2 regions of the Gordonia alkanivorans genome follow, and region 2 is predicted to be linked to the other one. Evidence: riboswitches for the same ligand, from Rfam matches in the RefSeq annotation. Region 2 holds a riboswitch; the other holds the start of a gene.

Region 1 (3,405 bases), 970 kb from region 2:
ACGCCTGCCGACCGTTGTTCTCACACAGCAGGAACGTGGCGATCGCCCCGTCGACCTCGCGCTGGTGCAGCCGCAGGATCTGAACGGGTGCGCCGAGGTCGTACAGGATCGACGTCATCGCGCCGAGCGGTCCGGCGGCGACAGCGCTGCACGACATGAGGCGATCGGCGATCGCGATGGTCGCGCGGCATTCGACGAGGTCCTGCCGCGCCGGTGCGACCGACCACGATCCGAGCCGGATGGCTCCGTTGCCCGCGTACTCGTCGGTGAAGTGTTGCCAGCTCATCCCGATGGCCTCCTCGCGCATACCCGCGGGCAGCGGACGGCCGAAGTGTTCGGTGATGGGATCTCCCGACGGCGCGGTCGTGTGCCCGTGTCGTGAGAAGGATGGGTGAGGCAGATGAAGAAGGTGCATCTCGAAAGCCGATTTCGGTCGAAGAACGGATGACCGACAAGAGCGTGCAACCGACCCGCAGCGGGGGGTCGGTCAGAATCAGACCCCGCTGCGGCGGGTTACGAGCGCGCTCTTGATGCACATCATGATCGGTCCAGGCTAGACCGCGGTGTCCGGATCAGGCAAACGGATTCCGCCTCGGCAGTCCACTCTGACAACCGACCCTGAGGACCACCCCTGGGCTACCACCGGCCGAGGAGGTCGGCGGCCGCGGCAGCGGGATCGGTGGCGGCGGTGATCGCCCGCACCACGACGATCCGGCGGGCACCTGCGGCGGTCACCTCCGGCACCCGCGGGGCGTCGATGCCGCCGATGGCGAACCACGGCTTGCCGGGCGCGGCGCCGGCGGTCGTCGTCACCAGGTCGAGGCCGGCAGCACTGCGACCAGGCTTGGTGGGCGTGGTCCAGCACGGGCCGACGCAGAAGTAGTCGACGTCGGGGTCGGCGGTTGCGGCCGCGGCCTGCTCGCGGTCGTGGGTGGACGCCCCGATGATCGTGTCGGGGCCGACGATCCGGCGCGCCACCTCCGGCGGCAGGTCGCCCTGTCCGACGTGGAGGACGTCGGCGCCCGAGAGAGCGGCGATGTCCGCGCGGTCGTTGACCGCCAGCAACGCGCCATGGGCGTCGACGACGCCCCGCAGCGCGGCGAGGATCTCGAGCTCCTCACGGGCCTCGAGCGTGCCGAACTTCTTCTCGCCCGCCGACCCCTTGTCGCGTAGCTGCACGATGTCGACGCCGCCGGCGAGGGCGGAGCCGACGAAGTCGAGCAGGTCGCCGCGCTCGCGTCGCGCGTCGGTGCACAGATAGAGCCGGGCGGAATCAAGGCGGCGGCGCGATTCGGAAGCAGTCGTCACGGCGACCAGGCTAGCCCTGCGTCGACCGGCCGGGCGTAGGGTGGACCGCGAGAACACACGGGAGCCTGGGCAGGCGGGCTGAGAGTGCGGACCCCTCCGCAGACCGTCGAACCTGATCCGGGTCATTCCGGCGAAGGAAGGTGATCTGGCTTGAGCAACACCCCAGCACGACTCGACCGTGCGCTCACCGTCGTCGGCGGTGGCGTGATCGGTCTGACCTGTGCGCTCGCCGCCGCCGACGCCGGCTGGCAGGTGTTCGTCGTCGACGCCGGTCACGACGAGCGGGCCTCATGGGTTGCGGGCGGGATGCTCGGCTCGCTGGGCGAGGGACATCCGGGGGAGGAGGCCGCGCTCGCGCTGTCGGTCGAATCGGTGCGGCGCTGGCCGACGCTGGTGAAGCGGCTCGACGACCCCGCGATCGTGACGGCCACCGACTCCCTGTTCGTCGCCGGTTCGGCAGCCGACGCCGAGTACCTGCGCCATCTCGCCGATTTCGTCTGGGCCAATCAGCCGCGCACCGACGCCACGCTCAGCACGGTGACGGGTCGTGAGATCCGTTCCCTGGAGCCGTCGTTGAGTTCGCGGCTCGTCGGCGGCTACCGGGCGGTCGGGGAGTGGTCGATCGACAACCGACGGCTGCTGGCGACCCTGCGCAGCGCCGGGGCCGCGGTCGGGGTGCGGTTCATGGATGCACGGGTGGAGAGCCTCGCCGACGTCCGCGAACAGGCCGGCCCGCGAGATCAGATCCTTCTCGCCGCCGGAATCGCCACGGCGGCACTGCTTCCCGAGGTGCCCCTCCACGCGGCCAAGGGGGAGATCCTCCGCTTGCGCCGGACACGGTGGTCGGTTCCGCCGCCCGGCCACGTGGTCCGGGCCCGGCTCCACGGCCGGGCGGTCTACCTGGTCCCGCGCGAGGACGGGATCGTGGTCGGCGCAACGCAATACGAGGCCGGTGACTTCGGCGACCGCACTCCGCAGGCAGGTGGCGTCGCCGATCTGCTCGCCGACGCGATCGAGGTCATGCCGGGACTGCGCACCTACGAACTGACCGAGGCGGGCGCCGGACTACGGCCGTGCACCGCCGACGGACTGCCGATCGTGGAGCGGATCGACGACCGTACAGTGGTCGCGACCGGCCACGGCCGCAACGGCATCGTTCTCGCACCGGGCACGGCGGACAGGGTGCTCGGGATTCTGGAAGGAGCATCCGCGTGACCATCACCGTGAACGGAGAGAACCTCGACGTGGGCGACGACGAGTCGGTGAAGGATGTCGTCACCCGCCTCGGACTGCCTTACCGCGGGATCGCGGTGGCCGTCGACGGCGCAGTCGTACCGCGAGGACGATGGTCGGAACACACGATGACCTCGGGAGCCGTAGTGGAGATCGTGACGGCGGTGCAAGGTGGCTGAGTCCGGCATCATCGACGGCGCAGACGTTTCCGAGGCGGACCCGCTTCGGATCGCCGGCCGCGAGTTCTCCTCCCGCCTCATCACCGGAACCGGTGGCGCGACGAATCTCGCGTCCCTCGAGCGTGCACTCGTCGCGTCGGGTACCGAACTCACGACCGTCGCCGTGCGTCGCGTCGACGCCGCGTCGGGGACGGGGGTGTTCGACCTGCTGCGCCGCCTGGACATCGCGGTCCTGCCCAACACCGCCGGATGCCACACCACCGCCGAGGCGGTGCTCACCGCGCAGTTGGCCCGCGAGGCGTTCGAGACGAACTGGGTGAAGCTCGAGGTGGTGGCCGACGAACGCACCCTGATGCCGGATGCCGTCGAACTCGTCGACGCCGCAGCCGCATTGGTGGCGGACGGATTCGTCGTGCTCGCCTACACCAACGACGACCCGGTCCTCGCTGCGCGACTCGCCGACCTCGGCGTCGCCGCGGTCATGCCACTCGGCTCACCGATCGGGACCGGACTCGGAATCCTCAACCCGCACAACATCGAGATGATCATCGACCACTGTTCCACGGCCTTCGACGATCCCCTCCCGGTGATCCTCGACGCCGGTATCGGCACCGCCAGCGACGCCGCTTGTGCGATGGAACTCGGTTGCGACGGAGTGCTTCTCGCGACCGCCGTCACCCGTGCG
Region 2 (3,405 bases):
GGTACATGGGGATCGGCGCCCGCCGACTCCGAATTGACGTGCAGGATACCGACGTCGAGGTCGTCGACCGCCTCCAGTGCACGGGTGAGATCCTGCGTGAAAAGTGCAGCGGACAACCCGTACTCGCCGTCGCCGGCCACCCGGAACGCCTCGGAGACCGAGGGCACACGGACCACCGCCAGGACCGGACCGAAGAGCTCGTCGCGCCACACGTCGAGGTCCGTGGACGGTAGTTCCAGGATCGTCGGGGACAAGAAGTATCCGTCTTCGGGGATACCTACGGGCGGCTGGTCACCTCCGGTGAGCACGGTCGCACCCTGCTCGACTGCGCGAAGGATGCCGGCCCTGATGGTGTCACGAGCAGGGGCCGTGATCACCGGACCCATCTCGGTGGAGGGGTCCAAGGGATCACCGACGACCAGGTCGGCGGCAGCCTTGCTCAGTGCGGCGAGGAGTTCGTCGGCCACGGCCTCGGTGACGACGAGTCGCGATGTGGCCGTACACTTCTGACCCGAGGAGCGGAACGCTCCCAACAGGATCTGCTGGACCGCCAGGTCGAGGTCGGCGTCACCGAGGACGATCGCGGCGTTCTTGCCACCCATCTCGGCCTGCACCGGCACGCCGCGCGCGGCGCCGGCGGCCGCGATACCGCGTCCGACCCCGGTCGACCCGGTGAAGGTGATGGCGTCGATGCCGGTGTGATGGACGATGGCGTCGCCGATCTCACGGTCGCCGAACGTCAGATTCACTACGCCGGCGGGGAGCCCGGCTTCGGTCAGGGCCTCGCCAAACGGAACGCGAGCAGCGGAACGGTGCCGGCCGGCTTCCACACCACGGTGTTGCCGTAGACGAGGGCCGGCGCGATCTTCCACGCCGGGATCGCGATCGGGAAGTTGAACGGAGTGATGACACCGATGGTGCCGATCGGTTTGCGCGTCACCAGGATTCGCTCACCCTTGCGCGGTGACGAGTACACCTCGCCGGCCTCGCGGTCGCCGTCGGCGCCGTAGTAGCGGAGGATCTGTGCGGCGCGCCGCACCTCGCCGATACCCTCGGCGAGCGTCTTGCCCTCCTCGCGGGCGAGTTCCGCGCCCCATTCCTCGGCATTGCGCTCCAGGACGCCGGCAGCCTGCACGAGTACCCCACCGCGTTCGTGCGTGGACAGGCGTGACCACTCGGCCAGGCTGCGTCCGGCCGCGGTGACCGCGGCGTCCAGTTGGCGGCGCTCGCCCGACGCCCCACGGCCACGACGACGTTCGGGTCACCGGGACTGTCGCTGGTAAAGGGCGCGTCCTCGCCGTCGACCCATTGTCCGTCGATGAGGTTGTACAGGGACTCGACCGTCTCGGTCATCGTTCTCGCTTCCGTGGCAGCAGTCGGCCCGACAACCGGGCGGGATCACCGCCGAACAATACGTCCGCATCGGCACGCAAGGTCGTCGCCCGAGGGTACAAAACCTCGACCGCGGGTCACCCTGGCGTACAAGAACGCCAACGCCGGCAAGCGGCACCGCGGGCGCGCGGAAGCCGCCTGCTCACACCGGCGCGAGCTCGACGATCCCCGGGTGATGGTCGAGATAGTTCTTGGTGAACGAGCACACCGGCCGAAGCCGCGCGTTGCGTTCCCGGGCGAAGTGGATGACCGACCGGGTGAGACGGGTGGCGAGCCCGTGACCGCTGTATTCGTCGTAGAGAACCGTGTGCAGAACGGTGATGGTGGTCTGACCGTCGACAGTCTCGATCGAGTAGCCGAGCACCCCGACGAGATCCCCCGCGACCCAGAGTTCGAACCTCTCGCGGTCGGGATTGTGCACCACCTGAGCGATCTGCTGCAGAATGGATCGCGCCGACTGCGGCGGCCGATGCCGGTTCTTGCGTAACACCTACATCTCCTCACGTGATCACTGTGGCGGGTCACCGGCAGGACGTCGCGGCTCGACGCAAGGGCCCCTGTGACTAGGGTCACACCCTACCTTACGGTTCCGTAACTGCCGAGACCTCCCGGTGATCCGGTGCAGTGAGCATCTGGGCGCATCGTCAGGTGTTGACCGACGTTGTAGGGTGGCGAACGCAACACAATCACACACGCGGGGGCTCTCACGATGACCGAGGGCTGAGATGGCGACGGGCGGTCGCCGACCGCCCGAACCTGTCCGGGTAATGCCGGCGTAGGGAGAACCATCATGGGCACACGTGTATCCACCGCACCCACCACTGCGACATTCACAGACGGCGGTCTGACCACCGGGCCGATCGAGGGCAGCTCCAAGCACTACCTCTCCGTCGATCACCTCCGTGTACCGCAGCGCCGAATCCACCTGACGAACGGGGAACACCTCGACGTCTACGACACCTCCGGGCCGTACACCGACCCCGATGCCGTGATCGACGTGGAGCGCGGCCTGCCACCGACCCGGGACGCGTGGCACCGCCCGGAACCCGTCGACGGCGCGAGCACCCAACTCGCCTGGGCGCGAGCGGGGATCGTCACCGATGAGATGCGGTTCATCGCGGCACGGGAGGGCGTCGACCCCGACCTGGTCCGCTCCGAGGTGGCCATCGGCCGCGCCGTCATCCCGGCCAACCATCGTCATCCGGAGTCGGAGCCGATGATCATCGGCAAGCGGTTCGCGGTGAAGATCAATGCGAACATCGGCAATTCTGCGGTGCGCAGTTCGATCGCGGACGAGGTCGAGAAGATGGTGTGGGCCACCCGATGGGGCGCCGACACCATCATGGACCTGTCCACCGGCGCCGACATCCACACCACCCGGGAGTGGATTCTGCGCAACTCCCCCGTCCCCGTCGGGACCGTGCCGATCTATCAGGCCCTCGAGAAGGTGAACGGCGATCCCGTCGCTCTCACGTGGGAGATATACCGCGACACCGTGATCGAGCAGGCCGAGCAGGGTGTCGACTACATGACGGTGCATGCCGGGGTGCTTCTCCGCTACGTGCCGCTGACCGCCCGGCGGGTCACCGGCATCGTCTCGCGGGGCGGATCGATCATGGCCGCCTGGTGCCTGGCGCACCACGAAGAATCGTTCCTGTACACGCACTTCGACGAACTGTGCGAGATCTTCCGCCGCTACGACATCACCTTCTCCCTCGGCGACGGACTGCGTCCGGGGTCGATCGCCGACGCCAACGACGAGGCCCAGTTCGCCGAACTGCGCACCCTCGGCGAACTGACCTCCATCGCGAAATCCCATGGCGTGCAGGTGATGATCGAGGGCCCGGGACACATCCCGATGCACAAGATCGTCGAGAACGTGCGTCTCGAAGAAGAACTCTGCGAGGAGGCGCCGTTCTACACGCTCGGCCCCCTCGCCACCGACATCGCACCCGCCTACGACCACATCACCTCCGCGATCGGCGCGGCGATGATCGCCCAGGCGGGCACGGC

What was found. Region 2 has a riboswitch for thiamine pyrophosphate ahead of thiC (phosphomethylpyrimidine synthase ThiC). Riboswitches for the same ligand answer to the same signal wherever they lie in the genome.
Region 1: another riboswitch for thiamine pyrophosphate. It lies ahead of thiO (glycine oxidase ThiO); the one in region 2 lies ahead of thiC (phosphomethylpyrimidine synthase ThiC).

The regions. Positions count from the first base shown of each region.
Region 1 covers NZ_CP027114.1:1,429,235-1,432,639, forward strand. The annotation lists gene C5O27_RS06515 (hypothetical protein) at 1-286, opposite strand, end outside; gene thiE (thiamine phosphate synthase) at 637-1,308, opposite strand; TPP riboswitch at 1,356-1,465, shown strand; gene thiO (glycine oxidase ThiO) at 1,459-2,523, shown strand; gene thiS (sulfur carrier protein ThiS) at 2,520-2,720, shown strand; gene thiG (thiazole synthase) at 2,713-3,405, shown strand, end outside.
Region 2 covers NZ_CP027114.1:462,230-465,634, forward strand. The annotation lists partial or broken gene C5O27_RS02110 (aldehyde dehydrogenase family protein) at 1-1,353, opposite strand, end outside; gene C5O27_RS02115 (GNAT family N-acetyltransferase) at 1,535-1,882, opposite strand; TPP riboswitch at 2,077-2,191, shown strand; gene thiC (phosphomethylpyrimidine synthase ThiC) at 2,183-3,405, shown strand, end outside.